DNA from 3 places in the Streptomyces sp. NPDC053541 genome. Region 3 is predicted to be linked to each of the others. Evidence: riboswitches for the same ligand, from Rfam matches in the RefSeq annotation. Region 3 holds a riboswitch; each other region holds the start of a gene.

Region 1 (5,658 bases), on a different contig from region 3:
ACCGTGGCCGGGTACGCGCCCGGGCGCTGGGTCCGGTTCGCGTTCACCGGACCCCGTGGCTTCCACGGCTTCCACGAACTGGCCACGCTCCCCGCCGGCCAGGACCGCACGGTGCTGCACCACACCCTCGCCATGACACCCACGGGCGTGGCCCGTCTGACCTGGCCCCTGGCCTGGCGCCCGCTGCACGACGCCTGCCTGGAGGACGCCCTCGACCGCGCCGAGCTCGCCTGCACCGGAACCGTACGGCGGCCGGCCCGCTGGTCACCGTACGTCCGGATGCTGCGCGCGCTCGCACGCGTCGCCGGGTCGCGCCGCGACCGCCAGCGGTAGGGGGGCGAACCCGATCCGGCCCCGGCCCGGGCGCCGGTTCCGGTCCCGGCCCCGGCCCTGGTCCCCGCCCGCACGCCGGACAGCGGGAAGCGGGATCAGTCCCGGCGCCAGACCAGCGTGTAGCGCCAGAACAGTCGGCGGCGCAGCCGTGCGCCGGGCAGTTCGCGCCGGGCCTCGCGGGTGATCTCGGCGAAGGTCATGGTCGCCGGCCGCGTCGGGGCGGTCATCGAGGCCGGTGGCGGCGCTTTGCGGCCCCTGTTCTTGATCCAGGCCATGGCGACGTTCGACGGAATGGCGACGGCGTCGATGAGGTGATCGGTCCCCGACCGCGGGCGGTACAGACCGGCGACGACCAGGGTTCCGCCAGATGCCAGGCGCTGCCGGAAGCGGGCGAGGGCCGGTCCGAAGGGCATGTGGTGGACGGCGGCGACGCAGGTGATGACGTCGTGGGGCCCTGAGGCATGTCCCTCAGGGCGTCTCCGACGGCGAAGGTCACCGGGGCGGCCGGGCCGGTGAGCTCTCGCGCGCGTGCGACGACGGTGGCGTCGGCGTCGATTCCGTGCACCGTTCCTGCCCTGGTCGCCAGAAGTCTGACGAGGTCACCGCTGCCCGATCCGACGTCCAGGGCGCTGTTGAACCGTCCCGGGAGCTGCCGCAGGATCCACCGGTGGTAGTGCGCGTTGTGATCCCAGGGGCGGGAGGCATGGAACCGTTCGAGTGCTCGGAACAGGCGGGGCAGCGGTGACTTCATGGCACGAGTCCATCAGACCGGCCCTCCGGAGCGCCGACATCGGGCGAGGTCGGTCCCGCGGCGGGTCCCGGTCTCCCGGCGGGACGGCGGTGTGCACCACGGGGGAGCGCCCCACGAACAGGCGTGGTTCCCGCCACCGTCGCCCGACCGCCCGAACAGCGCCTGACGCGGCGGGACTTCTTGTGGTCCGATTCCGCATCTCCCCTCCGGCGCGGACACACTCACGATATGTTCACCTCGCCTTTACGAGATGATCACATCGAGGGGACCTCATGACGCAGCAGCCCGGATGGGACCAGCAGCCCCAACAGCCGTACGGCTACCCTCAGCAGCCCGGCCCCTACGGCCCGCCGCCTCCGCCGCAGAAGAAGGGCATCGGTGTCGGCGGCGGCATCGCGATCGGCTGCGGTGGCCTTCTCGCCCTGGTCGTCCTCGTCGGCGTGATCGGCGCATTGGCCGACGGCGGCGGAGACGGCGACACGAAGTCCGACGCCAAGCCGAGCAGTGTCGTCTCCGAGCCCGCCGCCAAGCCGACCGCGAATCCGGCCGCCAAGCCTAGGACCGAGGCGCCGCCGGCCGACGAGGTGCCCAAAGAGCAGAGCCAGGCCGACCAGTTCAAGGCGTTCGTGGCGAAGAACGGCACCGACGCCGAGAAGGCCGCCGTGAAGCACGTGACCAAGGTCCAGGGGGCGGAGAAGCAGAACGACATCCTGGACACCGCCGACGTCTACACCGACTTCAAGGGCGGCTTCATGAGCCCGGACGCCAACAAGGCCAAACTCATCGCGTCCGCGTTCGCCGACTGGAAGCACTCGAAGAACGGCCTGGTGACGATCTACGGCTCCGACGGCGATCTCATCTCCAACGGCCAGTTCTGACCGCGCCGGAGGGGTCCGGCCTCGCCGAGGACTCCGCACGGCGACGCTCCGTGCGACACCGCCGGCCGCGGAACCCGAGGCCGGGGCTGGCACCGCTCGGCCCGCCCGTCCGTCATCGGTGACGGATCGCCTCGGTGAGGCGTTCGGCCGCGTCGATGGCGACCTGCGCGAGGCGGGCGCCGGGGTTGCGGGTGAGGCGCTGGATCGGGCCGGTGACCGTGAGGGCGGCGACGACGCGGTGGGCCGGGTCGCGTACGGGCGCGGAGACGGAGGCCATGCCCGGTTCGCGCTCGCCGATCGACTGGGCCCAGCCCCTTCGCCGTACGCCGCTGAGGGCGGTGGCCGTGAAACGGGCTCCCTGCAAACCGTGGTGGTAGCGCTCGGGATCCTCCCAGGCCAGGAGGACCTGGGCGGCGGAGCCGGCCTTCATGGGGAGCGTGGAGCCGACGGGGACGATGTCCCGCAGGCCCGAGGTCCGTTCGGCGGCTGCGACGCAGATGCGCACCTCGCCCTGCCGGCGGTAGAGCTGAGCGCTCTCGCCGGTGGTGTCGCGCAGCGAGGTGAGGACCGGGCCCGCAGCCGTCAGCAGGAGGTCCTCGCCGGCCGCGGCGGAGAGCTCGGCGAGTCGGGGGCCGAGCACGAACCGGCCGTGCAGGTCCCTGCCGACCAGGCGGTGGCGTTCGAGGGCGGTGGCCAGCCGGTGGGCCGTGGGTCGGGCCAGACCGGTGGCGGAGACCAGCCCCGCCAGCGTGGCGGGGCCGGCCGCCAGCGCGCCCAGGATCACCGCGGCCTTGTCGAGGACACCGACTCCGCTGGAAATATCCGGAATGTTCATGAAAAGGGGTACTCCTGTCTCGGTCTGCGCGCGCCAGGGCGCGCAGGAACCTCGGCAGCCGGGAGAGGGCAGGGACGATCAGCGGGGAAGGGCCGAAACGAGCGGCTGATACGTCGCGGAGCACATGAGACGGGTACGCGGAAGGCCCGCAGTCGACAAGGCCTGGGGAAGGGGCAGCACAGAGAGCACCGTGTCTCCTCATCTTTTCCCGCGCCACGTTGGCGCGGGCCGGAGTTGGCACTGATCCCGGCGGCGCGGCGCGAACTGGGAGCGCCGAGTCGACCGGGGAGTTGCCGGGGCTTCGTAGGGCCGGTCCCTCCACCCCTCTGGATGATTCGCGAGGAACCATACAAGACTCCGGACGCTTGCTGCCAATGGCCCCCGAGTCGCCTGTACGACGTGCCACGTGTACAGCAGGTCATGCGTACGACGTGCCACGTGTACGACGGGCCACGCGTACGGCCGCGGACGTGACGCCGTCGCGAAGGGGCCGGGGATGGGCCGGCAACGACCGGGGAGGGACCGGGAAGGACGGGAGGGGCGGGAGGGACCGGCCGGAGCCCCGTCACCAGGGCAGTGGCGCGCCCTTCCGGAAGAAACCGCCGGTGGGTCCGGAGTCGGGCAGGGTCGCCGCCCAGACCACGCTCGCGGCGCCCTGATCGACGGGGTCGCCGCCCGGCCCGCCCATGTCGGTGGCGATCCATCCCGGGCAGACGGCGTTGACCAGGATCCGCTCGGCGCGCAGCTCGTCGGCGAGTTTGCGGGTCAGGGCGTTGAGGGCGGCCTTCGAGACGCCGTACGCGGGGGTGCCGCCGCCCATGTGCTCCAGGGACCCGGACTCGCTGGAGACGTTCACGATGCGGGGGTGGCGCGATCGGCGCAGCAGCGGCAGGAAGGTCTGCGCGGTCTGCCAGGCGCCGAAGAGGTTGGTCTCCAGGGTGCGGCGGACGTCGTCGAGGTCGGCGGAGACGGCGCGCTGGGCGGTGTCGTAGTTGATGGCCGCGTTGTTGACGAGGACGTCGAGGCGCCCGAACTCCCCTTCCACGCGGCGGGCGAGGGCGCGTACGTCGTCGGCGTCGGTCACGTCCAGCCGGCAGGGGAGCAGGGTGCCGGGCAGTCCGGGAGCCAGGTCGGCGACGGCCCGTTCGGCGTCCTGCGGACGGCGGGCGGACAGCAGGACGGTGTGACCGAGGGCGGCGAGCTGGCGCGCGGTCTCGCGGCCGATGCCCCTGTTGCCACCCGTGACCAGCGAGACCGTCGTTGCGGTGTTCATGCTCTTTCTCCCCCTCTGCGGACGGCCGGGGCCGGGCGTTCGGCCACCAAGGCACTCCGGTGGTCCAGAACTCCGGTGGTCCAGCACTCCGGTGGTCCGGCACTCCCGTGCTCCGGTACTCCGGCAGCACGATAGGCCCTCGCCCGGCGGAGACGGAGCGCGGACGGGCCGCGAACGACCGTGCACCGACGCGGCCGAACCCGGCCCCACACACACATCCGCAATCCGTCTACGCCCCGGCCACCAGCATCCCGCCCATCGTCAGCATGGTCGCCGCGACCAGCCCGTCCAGCACCCGCCACGCCTTCGGACGGGACAGGAAGCCGCTCAGCAGCCGGGCGCCGAAGCCCAGCGCGAAGAACCAGCTCAGGCTGGCCAGGGCCGCGCCCACGCCGAAGGCCCAGCGAAGGTCGCCGCGGTCCGACGCGAGCGAGCCGAGGAGCAGCACCGTGTCCAGGTACACGTGCGGGTTCAGCCAGGTCATCGCCAGACACGTCAGCACCGCCCGGCGGGCCGAACCGGCCGCAGGACCGCCCGCCGTCAGGGCGGCGGCCGGATCGGGCCGCAGGACGCGGCGGGCGGCGAGGAGCCCGTACACCAGCAGGAACACCCCGCCCACCACGCCCACGGCGGTCAGCGCCGCCGGCCACGCCGTGACCACGGCTCCCACCCCCGCCACACCGAGTGCGATCAGCACCGCGTCCGACAGGGCGCAGATCGCGACGACCGCGAGGACCGCGTGACGGCGGGCGCCTTGGCGCAGGACGAACGCGTTCTGGGCGCCGATGGCGACGATGAGGGAGAGCCCCGCTCCGAATCCGGCGACGAGGGCGGCAAGGGTGTTGCTGTTCATGACCTTGACCGTAAGGACCGCGGCTCGATGGCGACAGCTAAACTTTCTTACGTATCCTTAGCCGTACTTATGAACGAGCTTCCCCTGGATCTGGTACGGACCCTGCTGGCCGTCGTCGACGAGGGCACCTTCGACGCCGCCGCGGCCGCCCTGCACGTGACGCCCTCCGCGATCAGCCAGCGCGTCAAGGCGCTGGAACAGCGCACCGGCCGGGTGCTGTTGATGCGCAGCAAACCGGTGCGCCCGACCGAGTCGGGCGAGGTGGTGGTGCGCTTCGCCCGCCAGATGGCGCGCCTGGAACGGGACGCCCGCGCCGAGCTGGGCCTGGAGGCGGAGCTGGGCCCGGCCCGGATCCCGATCGCGGTCAACGCCGACTCCCTGGCCACCTGGTTCCTGCCCGCCCTCACCCGGGTTCCGCAGCAGCCGCCGGTCTGCTTCGAGCTCCACCGGGAGGACGAGGCCCACACCACCGCCCTGCTGCGCGAGGGGCAGGTGATGGCGGCCGTCACCTCGTCTCCCGACCCGGTGGCCGGCTGCACCGTACGGCCGCTGGGCCTGGCCCGCTACCGGGCCGTGGCCGCGCCCGAGTTCGCCGCCACCCACCTCGCGGGGAAGCTGCACGAGGACCTGCCCGAGGCCCCGACGGTGACCTTCGACCGGCGCGACGGCCTCCAGGACGCCTTCGTCCGGTCCCTCACGAAGGGCCGCTCCGGCGCGGGGCGCATCCGCCACCTG
Region 2 (5,658 bases), on a different contig from region 3:
CCGCGCGCAGCCGCGCCAGCCGCTCGTCCACCTCCGGCCGGTGCGCGAGCGCGAGCAGGTCGTCGCCGTCCACGCCCAGCGGATGCACCGCCGCCCGGGGCCGGCGCGCCGCGCCCGCCACGTACGGATCGGCCAGGAACGCGTCCGCCCACCGGCGGGTGTGGAAGCCGACCTCGTCCGCGCCGAGCATCCCCTCCGCCAGCTCCCGGTGCACGTCCTCCGGCAGCATCGCCAGATAGGCCGGCTCCGCCCACGGGGTGTGGGTGAAGTGGCCGATCCTCAGGTCGGGGCGGCGCTCGCGGAGCATCCCCGGCACCAGCGCCAGGTGGTAGTCCTGCACCAGCACCGCCGCGCCCTCGTCGGCGGCCTCCGCGAGCGCCTCCGCGAAGGCCCGGTTGTAGTCGCGGTACGACTCCCAGCGGCGCCGGAACTCCGCGTCGAAGACGGGCTCGCGCGGGATGTCGTAAAGATGGTGGTGGAGGAACCACAGCACCGAGTTCGCGATGCCGTTGTACGCGTCCGCGTACACCTCCGGGTCGATGTCCAGCATCCGCACGCCCGGCTCGGCCACCCCGCGCCGCACGGCCTCGCGGTCGCCCTCGCCGAGCGCCGCGCACACCCACACGCCCGACGACACGGCGCTCAGCCCCGAGACGAGCCCGCCGCCGCCCCGCCGGGTGTCCAGTGAGCCGTCGTCGCGCACGGTGTACGAGACGGGGCCGCGGTTGGATGCCACGAGGACAGAAGCCATACGGCGAACCTAGCCCGTCCGGTAAACGCTCAAACGTGCGGATTCGAGACGCGCGGATTCGCGCCAGGAAACCCCAGGGATCTCGTGTGCCCCAGGGCCCTCGCCCGCCCCGGGAGTCCCGCCCAACCCGGAAGTCTCGGGCGCCTCACCGCTCCCTGCCGGCCCGCACCGCCGCCAGCGCCACCACGCCGGTCGCCGCCAGCGCCACACCCAGCCCGCCGAGCAGCCACAGGCGCTCCGCGCCCGCGTCCCGCTCGGCGATCGGCGTCCGGCGCTCCGGGGCCGTGCCCGCCGCCCCGGCCGGCCCCGCGCCGCCCAGGAGGAGTACCAGCACCGCGACGGCCGCCCCCAGCGCCCTTTCCGTTCTGCACCGCATGAGAGGGAAATCTAGGCAGAAAGACCCATTATCGGCTGTTACGCCACGCGGCGCCGCTCCGCGTACTCCGCGATCTCCGCCATCGGCGGGCGCTCCTCCGTGTCCACCGCGTACGTACGGGGCACGAAGCCCGGCGCTCCCGCGCCGCCCTCGCCCCGCTCGAACTGCGTCAGCCGCGGCCGCACCAGGTGCCCGCGGGACAGCCGCAGCTGGGCCGTGCGGTAGATCGCCGCCGCCATCCGGCCCAGCGCCTGCCCGTCCTGGTGCCGGTGCTTCCGCACGCCCACGTCCACCTGCGCGAGCGCGTCCAGGCCCACCGTGTGCAGCGCGTCCACCAGCAGGCCCAGCTCCACCCCGTACCCGACCGGGAACGGCAGCCGTTCGAGCAGCGAGCGCCGCGCCGCGTACTCACCGCCCAGCGGCTGCACGAAACCGGCCAGCTGCGGCCAGTGCAGGTTCAGCAGCGGGCGTGCCACCAGCTCCGTCACCCGCCCGCCCTGACCGGGGGCGTCGCCCAGCGGGCGGTCGTACATCGCCTTCACGAACGCCACGTCCGGATCGGTCAGCAGCGGCCCCACGATCCCCGTCACGAAGTCCGCCGAGAAGTCCCGCAGATCCGCGTCCACGAAGCAGACCACGTCCCCGCCCGTCACCATCAGCGACCGCCACAGCACCTCGCCCTTGCCCGGCACCGCCGGCAGCCGCGGCAGGATCGCGTCCCGCGCCACCACCCGCGCGCCGGCCGCCGCGGCCACCTCGGCCGTCCGGTCCGTGGACCCCGAGTCGATCACCACGAGCTCGTCCACCAGCGGCACCGCGTCCGTCATCAGCTCGCGGCGGATCACCGAGACGATCGCGCCGACCGTCGCCTCCTCGTTCAGCGCGGGCAGCACCACGCTGACCCGGGTGCCCCGCTTCGCGGCCAGCACCGCCTCCAGCGGACGGTCGGCCACGGACCAGGACCGCCGGGCCAGCCAGCGCTCCACTTCTTCCAGCAACGTGATCTCCATCTCGCGGATCGGACGACCGGTTCCACCGTCGAAGGCTTCGGTTACAGTCTTGAACAACGCGGAAGCCCGATGCATGTCGGGGTGCCGACCGCGTCTCACAATCGAATACCGCTCATCCAGAGGGGCAGAGGGATACGGCCCGTTGAAGCCCCGGCAACCCTCCAGTCGGTTCCGTCGTCTCCAGCGAGGTCCCCGGCTAGGGAAGGTGCCAAATCCGTCTCATGGCGAAATGCGTCATGAGGAAGATGAGGAGAAAGGGCCTCGCCTCCATGGCTGTACAGACCGTCGCACCCGCTTCCGGAACCCCCGCCACCGTCGACCTCGGTCCCGCGTCCGGACTCTCCTGCCGCGAGTGCGGCGAGACCTTCCCGCTCGGCCCGATCTTCGCCTGTGAGCTCTGTTTCGGCCCCCTCGAAGTCGCCTACGACCTGCCGACCGGCGACCCCGAGGCGCTCCGCAAGCGCATCGAGGCCGGCCCCGCGAACATCTGGCGCTACGCCCCGCTGCTCCCCGTCCCGGCCGACGTCGCCGAGAAGCCGAACCTGAACCCCGGCTGGACCAAGCTCGTCCAGGCCGACAACCTGGCCCGCGCGATCGGCGTCGAGCCCGGCAAGCTCTTCGTCAAGGACGACTCCGGCAACCCGACCCACTCCTTCAAGGACCGGGTCGTCGCCCAGGCCATCGAGGCCGCCCGCGCCTTCGGCTTCACCACCCTCTCCTGCTCCTCCACCGGCAACCTGGCCGGCGCCGTCGGCGCCGCCGCCGCCCGCGCCGGCTTCCGCTCCTGCGTGTTCATCCCGCACGACCTGGAGCAGGGCAAGGTCGTCATGGCCGGTGTCTACGGCGGCGACCTGGTCGCCATCGAGGGCAACTACGACGACGTCAACCGCTTCTGCTCGGAGCTCATCGGCGACCCGCTCGGCGAGGGCTGGGGCTTCGTGAACGTCAACCTCCGCCCGTACTACGGCGAGGGCTCCAAGACCCTCGCGTACGAGATCTGCGAGCAGCTCGGCTGGGTCATCCCGGACCAGCTGGTCATCCCGATCGCCTCGGGCTCGCAGCTGACGAAGATCGACAAGGGGCTCCAGGAGCTCATCAAGCTGGGCCTGGTCGAGGACAAGCCGTACAAGATCTTCGGCGCCCAGGCCGAGGGCTGCTCGCCGGTCTCCGCCGCCTTCAAGGCCGGCCACGACGTCGTCCGCCCGCAGAAGCCGAACACCATCGCCAAGTCCCTCGCGATCGGCAACCCGGCCGACGGCCCGTACGTGCTCGACATCGCCCGGCGCACCGGCGGCGCGGTGGAGGACGTGAACGACGAGCAGGTCGTCGACGCGATCAAGCTGCTCGCGCAGACCGAGGGCGTCTTCGCCGAGACCGCGGGCGGCGTGACCGTCGGCGTGACGAAGAAGCTCGTCGAGGCCGGCGTCATCGACCCGTCGCTCACCACCGTCGTGCTCAACACCGGTGACGGGCTCAAGACCCTGGACGCCGTGGCCGACAGTTCTCAGGCGACCGCCACCATCCGCCCGAGCCTGGACGCGTTCCGCGACGCGGGCCTGGCCCACTGACTCAGAGAGGTACGACGACCGCCATGGCCGTGAACGTCCGCATCCCCACCATCCTCCGCACCTACACCGGGGGCCAGGCCGAGGTCCCGGCCGAGGGCGCCACCCTCGCCGAGGTCATCGCCGACCTGGAGAAGAACCACACCGGCATCGCGGCCCGCGTCCTGGACGACCAGGGCAAGCTGCGCCGCTTCGTCAACGTGTACGTCAACGACGACGACGTGCGCTTCGAGCAGGGCCTGGAGACGGCCACGCCGGACGGCGCCGGCGTCTCGATCATCCCGGCCGTCGCCGGAGGCTGACCCTACCGGCGGGTACCGGTGAATCCTGAATTGCCCCTTCCGCGAGAAGAAGCGGAAGGGGCAATTCTGCATGGTTGAGCGCGATAGAGTTGGGGAAGCCCCCTCCGCTGCGCATGCCAGGTGCATATGAGAATGCGCCCCGACCTGACAAGAAGCAGCCAATGTGCCCGCCTCTTGTGCCCCATCTGCGCCGTTTGCCGGGCCCGACTTGCCCCGTGATTCAGTGAATTCTCCCCAATTCCCCTTTCCGGCGTGCCCAGAATTCTCGTCCGATTGACCTGTTGCAGAGGGCAGTTGGGCAGATACATTCAGCCGCGGTCGACGCGTTCCGGCGCAGGGTCTGACCCGGGTCCGCGAAGTGCGGATCCGCGCAAGGGCCAGTAATAGGGGAGTTAGGCATGGCTCAGGGCACCGTCAAGTGGTTCAACGCGGAGAAGGGCTACGGCTTCATCGCGGTCGACGGTGGTGCGGATGTTTTCGTCCACTACAGCGCGATCCAGATGGACGGATACCGCACCCTCGAAGAGGGTCAGCGGGTCGAGTTCGAGATCTCGCAGGGCCAGAAGGGTCCGCAGGCGGACATGGTCAAGCTCGCCGTCTGAGCGCGGCGCGATCGGCCACCGACGCACTTCCGTCGAGGGGCCCGCATCCCGGCAGGGATGCGGGCCCCTCGCGCGTCCCCGGCCACCCCGGCCTCCGTCGCCGGCCACCCCGGCGCCCGTCCGCGACCGGTCCCGGCGGTTGTCCACAGGGCGGGCGGATCCTCCGTAGTCGCTTGCACTCGCCTAGGTCGAGTGCTAATCATTGGCGTTAGCACTCTCACGCTGAGAGTGCTACGAGGATCGGGCAGACGAGGTCGCGGACCGAGTGGGGAAGGAACCACGAGGAGCGCGGGCCGTCCGTCGCGGGCGTCGGCGCGGTCCAGGAGCGTTATCCACCCCATGTCCGGGAGGACCACTTCACATGGCCAAGATCATCGCGTTCGACGAGGAGGCCCGGCGCGGTCTCGAGCGCGGCATGAACCAGCTCGCTGACGCCGTCAAGGTCACCCTCGGCCCGAAGGGCCGCAACGTCGTCCTCGAGAAGAAGTGGGGCGCCCCCACGATCACCAACGATGGTGTCTCCATCGCCAAGGAGATCGAGCTCGAGGACCCGTACGAGAAGATCGGCGCCGAGCTGGTCAAGGAAGTCGCCAAGAAGACGGACGACGTCGCCGGCGACGGTACGACCACCGCCACCGTTCTCGCCCAGGCGCTGGTCCGCGAGGGCCTGCGCAACGTCGCCGCCGGCGCCAACCCGATGGCCCTCAAGCGCGGCATCGAGAAGGCCGTCGAGGCCGTCTCCGGTGCGCTGCTCGACCAGGCCAAGGAGGTCGAGACCAAGGAGCAGATCGCCTCCACCGCCTCCATCTCCGCCGCCGACACCCAGATCGGCGAGCTCATCGCCGAGGCCATGGACAAGGTCGGCAAGGAAGGCGTCATCACGGTCGAGGAGTCCCAGACCTTCGGTCTGGAGCTTGAGCTCACCGAGGGCATGCGCTTCGACAAGGGCTACATCTCGGCGTACTTCGCGACCGACATGGAGCGCATGGAGGCCGCGCTCGAGGACCCCTACATCCTCATCGTCAACTCCAAGATCTCCTCCGTGAAGGACC
Region 3 (5,658 bases):
CACATGATGCGCGTGTTCTTCACCGGCGCGTTCCGCAAGCCGCGTGAGATCAACTGGCTGTTCGGCTTCCTGCTGTTCTTCCTGGGCATGTTCACCGGCTTCACCGGTTACTCGCTCCCGGACGACCTGCTCTCCGGCACCGGTGTGCGCTTCATGCAGGGCGCCATCCTGTCCGTGCCGATCGTCGGCACGTACCTGTCGATGTTCCTGTTCGGCGGCGAGTTCCCCGGCGGCGACTTCGTCGCCCGGTTCTACTCGGCGCACGTGCTGCTGCTCCCGGGCATCATGCTCGGCCTGGTGGTCGCGCACCTCATCCTGGTGTTCGTCCACAAGCACACGCACTTCGAGGGCCCCGGCCGCACCAACAAGAACGTCGTCGGCATGCCGCTGCTGCCGGTGTACATGGCGAAGGCCGGAGGCTTCTTCTTCCTGGTCTTCGGCGTCATCGCGGTCATCGCGGCGATCGCCTCGATCAACCCGATCTGGGCCATCGGCCCGTACCGCCCGGACCAGGTGTCCACCGGCGCCCAGCCCGACTGGTACATGGGCTTCGCCGAGGGTCTGATCCGTGTCATGCCGGGCTGGGAGATCAACCTGTGGGGCCACACGCTGGTCCTCGGCGTGTTCATCCCGCTGGTGATCTTCCCGGTGGTCCTCGCGGCCATCGCGGTCTACCCGTTCATCGAGTCCTGGATCACCGGCGACAAGCGCGAGCACCACATCGCGCAGCGCCCGCGCAACGCTCCGACGCGCACCGCCTTCGGCGTCGCCTGGATCACCGCGTACATGATCATGCTCGTCGGTGGTGGAAACGACCTCTGGGCGACCCACTTCCACCTGTCGATCAACTCGATCACCTGGTTCGTGCGGATCTTCTTCTTCGTCGGCCCGGTCATCGCGTTCATCGTCACCAAGCGGATCTGCCTCGGCCTCCAGCGCCGGGACAAGGACAAGGTGCTGCACGGCCGCGAGTCGGGCATCATCAAGCGCCTGCCGCACGGTGAGTTCGTCGAGGTCCACACCCCGCTCAGCCAGGGCGAGCGCTACAAGCTCACCGCGCACGAGCAGTACGAGCCGGCCGAGCTGCCGCCGGCCGTCGACGAGAACGGTGTGGAGCGCAAGGTCGGGCGCATGGAGAAGCTCCGGGTCAAGCTCAACCGGGGCTACTACGGCGGCGACAACCAGATCGCCAAGCCCACCGCGGAGGAGTTCAGGGAGATCGAGAGCGGCCACGGCCACCACTGATCACCACTGAACCGCTGACCGCCTAGGTCGCCACGGCGAGAGCCCCGTCCATTCGATGGACGGGGCTCTTTGCCGTCCCCGGAGATCGATAGGGTGGGAGCGACACCCGCGCAGTTCCGTACGGACCCCTCAGGAGCGACCATGAGCGCTGTGAACCCCGCTGGAGGCGACACCGCGGCGGGCCGCTCCTGGCCCGTCCTGCTGAACGGACTCCTCGACGGCCGGGACCTGTCCGCCGACGACACCGCCTGGGCGATGGACCTGATCATGCGCGGCGAGGCCACCGACGCGCAGATCGCCGGGTTCATGGTGGCGCTGCGCGCCAAGGGCGAGACCGTCGCCGAGATCTCCGGCCTGGTGCGCACGATGTACGAGCACGCCAACGTCATCGAGGTGCCCGGGCCCGCCGTCGACATCGTCGGCACCGGCGGCGACGGCGCCAAGACGGTGAACATCTCCACGATGTCCGCGATCGTCGTGGCCGGCACCGGGGTGAAGGTCGTCAAGCACGGCAACCGGGCCGCGTCCTCCGCCTCCGGCTCCTCCGACGTCCTGGAGAAGCTCGGCATCAACCTCGACCTGACCCCGAAGCGGGTCGCCGAGGTCGCCGAGGAGGCCGGGATCACCATGTGCTTCGCGGTGCGCTTCCACCCCTCGCTGCGGCACGTCGCCGCGGCCCGCGGCCAGCTCGGCATCCGCACCACCTTCAACGTGCTCGGCCCGCTCACCAACCCGGCGAAGGTGCGGGCCCAGGCGGTCGGCGTCGCCGACCCGCGGATGGCGCCCATCGTCGCCGGGGTGCTCGCCGAGCGCGGCAACTCCGCCCTGGTCTTCCGCGGCGACGACGGCCTGGACGAGCTCACCACCACCGGCACCTCCCGGGTGTGGGTGGTCCGGGACGGCGCCGTGCGCGAGGAGCGCTTCGACCCGCGCGAGGTCGGCATCACCCCGGTGCCGCTCGACGCGCTGCGCGGCGGCGACCCCTCGTACAACGCCGACGTCGCCCGGCGGCTGCTCGCCGGCGAGACCGGGCCGGTGCGGGACGCCGTGCTGCTGAACTCGGCGGCCGCGCTGACCGCCCTGGAGCCGGGGGAGGGCACCCTCGCGGAGCAGCTGCGGGCCGGCATGGACCGGGCCGCCGAGTCCATCGACTCAGGGGCCGCGCGCCGCGCCCTGGAGCGGTGGATCGCCGCCAGCAACGCCTGACCGCCCCCATGTGAACGGCGCATGACGCCCCGTCCCGGATGCCGGGACGGGGTTGCGGCCCCGTGATCGTCTGGCATAGGTTCTGGAACAGGTCATGAGTGACAGCTGCAAGGCCCCGGCCGGCTGTCCGGCAACCCTCCGTCCGTGGCGGGGTGCCCCGGGTGAAGACCAGGCCGTACGAGCAGAAGCCTGCGGCAAGCGCGGACCCCTGCGCACCACCCTGGGGTCCTTGGTCCTCTAGGGAGCGTTGTCTCGTGAGCAAGCGAATGCGTTAGGGCCCTCGGCCCCTCTTCCCCTTCACCACCCCGTGTGCGGCACCCCTGTTCGCGCTGCCGCCCCGCGGGCCCCCTCACGCCTTTTCGCGCCCCTTTTATGCCGGGAGATACCGTCATGTCCGCACGCCCGAACGCCGCCGTCGCCGCCCCCGCCGCCTCCTCCGTCGCCACCGCCGAGGGCACCGACCCCTGCTGCGCCGCCCCGCTGCCGGTCCTCGGCCGCGACGTCACCGTCCCGCTCGTCACCGGCGGCGAGGTCACCTACGCGGCGCTCGACTACGCGGCCAGCGCCCCCGCCCTGCAGCGCGTCTGGGACGACGTCGCCGCCTACGCCCCGTACTACGGCAGCGTCCACCGCGGCGCCGGCTACCTCTCCCAGCTCTCCACCGACCTCTTCGAGAACAGCCGCGCCGCCGTCGCCGAGTTCCTCGACTGCCGCCCCGGCGACCAGGTCGTCTTCACCCGCTCCACCACCGACTCGCTCAACCTGCTCGCCCAAGTGCTCCCCGCCGACTGCCAGGTCTTCGTCTTCGAGACCGAGCACCACGCCTCGCTGCTCCCGTGGCGGGACGCCCGGGTCACCTACCTCAACGCGCCGCGCACCCCCGTCCAGGCCGTCGAAACCCTGGAGCGCGCGCTCGCCGACCGCGACCCGTACGGCCCCGCCCTGGTCTGCGTGACCGGCGCCTCCAACGTCACCGGCGAGCTGTGGCCGGTGCGCGAACTCGCCGCCGCCGCGCACGCGCACGGCGCGCGGATCGTCCTGGACGCCGCCCAGCTGGCGCCCCACCACCCGGTCTCCGTGCGGGAGCTCGACGTGGACTGGGTCGCCTTCTCCGGGCACAAGCTGTACGCGCCCTTCGGCTCCGGCGTGCTCGCCGGCCGCGCCGACTGGCTCCAGGACGCCGAGCCCTACCTCGCGGGCGGCGGCGCCTCCCGCAAGGTGGCCCGCCGGGCCGACGGTGGTGTGGACGTGGAGTGGCACACCACCGCGGCCCGGCACGAGGCGGGCTCGCCCAACGTCATCGGCGTCTACTCCATCGCCTCCGCCTGCAAGGCGCTCACCGAGGCCGGCTTCGACTCCCTCGTCGCCCGCGAGCAGCACCTGATCGCCACGGTCCGCGCGGGCCTCGCGGAGGTGCCCGAGGTGCGCGTCCTCTCCCTCTTCGGCGACGACGCCCCCCGGGTCGGCGTCATCTCCTTCGTCGTCGAGGGCTGGAACAGCTCCCACTTCGCCGCCGCGCTCTCCGCCGAGTACGGCATCGGCGTCCGCGACGGCCTCTTCTGCGCCCACCCGCTGGTCCGCACCCTGCTCGGCAGCGACCCGCAGGACCCGGGCGAGTGCGGCGCCCCCGAGGCGGCCCCCGGCGAGCGGTCGCTCAACGCCATCCGGGTGAGCTTCGGCGCCGGCACCCCGGACGAGCACGTCGAGCGCTTCGTCGGCGCGGTCAAGGAGCTGGTGCGCGACGGCGCCCGCTGGACGTACCGCACCGAGGACGGGCGCTGCGTCCCCGACCGCGGCTGACCGGTCGCTCGAACGGGTGAAGCCGGCCTCCCGCGGGGGAGAGGCCGGCTTCGCCGTCGTACGGGGACCGGGGCGTCAGGACTCCAGGCCGATGGCGAAGGCCGCGTCCAGCTCGTGCTGCGAGTAGGCGCGGAAGGCGACGTGCGTGTCCGTGGCCTCGACGCCGGGGATCTTGGAGATCTGCCCGGGGATGATGTCGGCCAGGTCGTCGTGGCGTCCGACCCGCACCATGGCGATCAGGTCGTAGGTGCCGGTGACCGAGAAGACCTCGCTGACGGAGTCGATCGCGGCGATCGCCTCGGCGATCTCGGGGATGCGGTCCACGCTGGTCTTGATGAGCACGATCGCGGTGATCACGGCTGGCTTTCTCCCTCGATGGCCGCGGCTGGTGGCTTCACTGTATCCCCACCTCTGTAGCGGGCCCACGCGTAGAGGAAGCCCAGTACGAAGCCGATCACGTGCGCCAGATACGCCACCCCCGGCCCCGCCCCGGCCGAGCGCGCCGCCAGCCACTGGAGCACGAACCAGAAGATCAGCACGATCCAGGCCGGGAAGCGCAGCGGCAGGAAGAAGAGGAAGGGGAAGAGGCTGGTCACCCGCGCGCGCGGGAAGAGGTGGAGGAAGGCCCCCAGCACCCCCGAGATCGCCCCCGAGGCCCCGACCAGGGTCTGCGCGCTCTCGGCGTGCGCCACCGCGTAGCCGGTCAGCGCGAGCGCCCCCGCCCCCAGATAGAACAGGCCGAACCCGACCGGGCCCATCCGCTCCTCGGCCATCGCCCCGAACACGTACAGGAACAGCATGTTCCCGAGCAGGTGCAGCCAGCTGCCGTGCACGAAGAGCGCGGTCAGCGGGGTGAGCAGGGCGCGCGGCTCGGCCCGGGTCAGATCGGCCGGGATCACGCCCCAGCGCTGGAAGTACGCGCTCTGCGCCGCGAGCAGCTGGTCTCCCGTCCCGTACGCCGGGTTCAGGCCCGACACCGGGCTCACCGCGAACAGCAGCACGCACAGCCCGATGAGGCCGTAGGTCACCGTCGGCCCGTTCCGCACGCCGCGCCAGGCGCCGAGGGCCGCACCCCGCCAGTCGATCATGGACAGATCATGGCGTACCGGGGCCCACCTGGACAGAGTGCCTCGCCGTGCCGCGGGGTACCCGCGAGGCCGTAGGGTTAGGACCTGCCCGATGGGCGACATCCCCGCTGTTCGACGGCGCACCGCGGGTCCGCGACACCTCGCGCAAGGCCTCACACTGAGCCTCGTACGGAAAGAGGACGGCAACGATGACGACGGTTCCCCTGCCGACCGCCGAGACCCGCTGGCGCTGCACGCTCTGCGGCAACCTGACCCGCTTCGACGTGACCCGCTCGTCCAAGGTCGTCGAGTACGTCCATCTGGACCTCGCCGGAGAGCC

The links. A riboswitch is a leader RNA that binds a small molecule or an ion and turns the genes downstream of it on or off. The one in region 3 is predicted to bind S-adenosylmethionine.
Region 1: another riboswitch for S-adenosylmethionine. It lies ahead of ACIGW2_RS28245 (IclR family transcriptional regulator); the one in region 3 lies ahead of ACIGW2_RS18265 (aminotransferase class V-fold PLP-dependent enzyme).
Region 2: another riboswitch for S-adenosylmethionine. It lies ahead of thrC (threonine synthase); the one in region 3 lies ahead of ACIGW2_RS18265 (aminotransferase class V-fold PLP-dependent enzyme).

The regions. Positions count from the first base shown of each region.
Region 1 covers NZ_JBITXM010000011.1:338,369-344,026, forward strand. Annotated here, with positions in the region: gene ACIGW2_RS28230 (SRPBCC family protein) at 1-333, shown strand, start outside; partial or broken gene ACIGW2_RS28235 (class I SAM-dependent methyltransferase) at 429-1,084, opposite strand; gene ACIGW2_RS28240 (hypothetical protein) at 1,357-1,962, shown strand; gene ACIGW2_RS28245 (IclR family transcriptional regulator) at 2,075-2,797, opposite strand; SAM riboswitch class I at 2,993-3,134, opposite strand; gene ACIGW2_RS28250 (SDR family oxidoreductase) at 3,363-4,070, opposite strand; gene ACIGW2_RS28255 (LysE/ArgO family amino acid transporter) at 4,300-4,923, opposite strand; gene ACIGW2_RS28260 (LysR family transcriptional regulator ArgP) at 4,993-5,658, shown strand, end outside.
Region 2 covers NZ_JBITXM010000001.1:120,731-126,388, forward strand. Annotated here, with positions in the region: gene ACIGW2_RS00635 (trehalose-6-phosphate synthase) at 1-751, opposite strand, end outside; gene ACIGW2_RS00640 (hypothetical protein) at 897-1,127, opposite strand; gene ACIGW2_RS00645 (glucosyl-3-phosphoglycerate synthase) at 1,166-2,125, opposite strand; SAM riboswitch class I at 2,247-2,389, shown strand; gene thrC (threonine synthase) at 2,383-3,705, shown strand; gene ACIGW2_RS00655 (MoaD/ThiS family protein) at 3,729-4,004, shown strand; gene ACIGW2_RS00660 (cold-shock protein) at 4,403-4,606, shown strand; gene groL (chaperonin GroEL) at 4,968-5,658, shown strand, end outside.
Region 3 covers NZ_JBITXM010000006.1:397,492-403,149, reverse strand. Annotated here, with positions in the region: gene ACIGW2_RS18275 (cytochrome bc complex cytochrome b subunit) at 1-1,245, shown strand, start outside; gene trpD (anthranilate phosphoribosyltransferase) at 1,387-2,451, shown strand; SAM riboswitch class IV at 2,542-2,658, shown strand; gene ACIGW2_RS18265 (aminotransferase class V-fold PLP-dependent enzyme) at 2,842-4,251, shown strand; gene ACIGW2_RS18260 (Lrp/AsnC family transcriptional regulator) at 4,327-4,608, opposite strand; gene ACIGW2_RS18255 (rhomboid family intramembrane serine protease) at 4,605-5,339, opposite strand; gene ACIGW2_RS18250 (hypothetical protein) at 5,528-5,658, shown strand, end outside.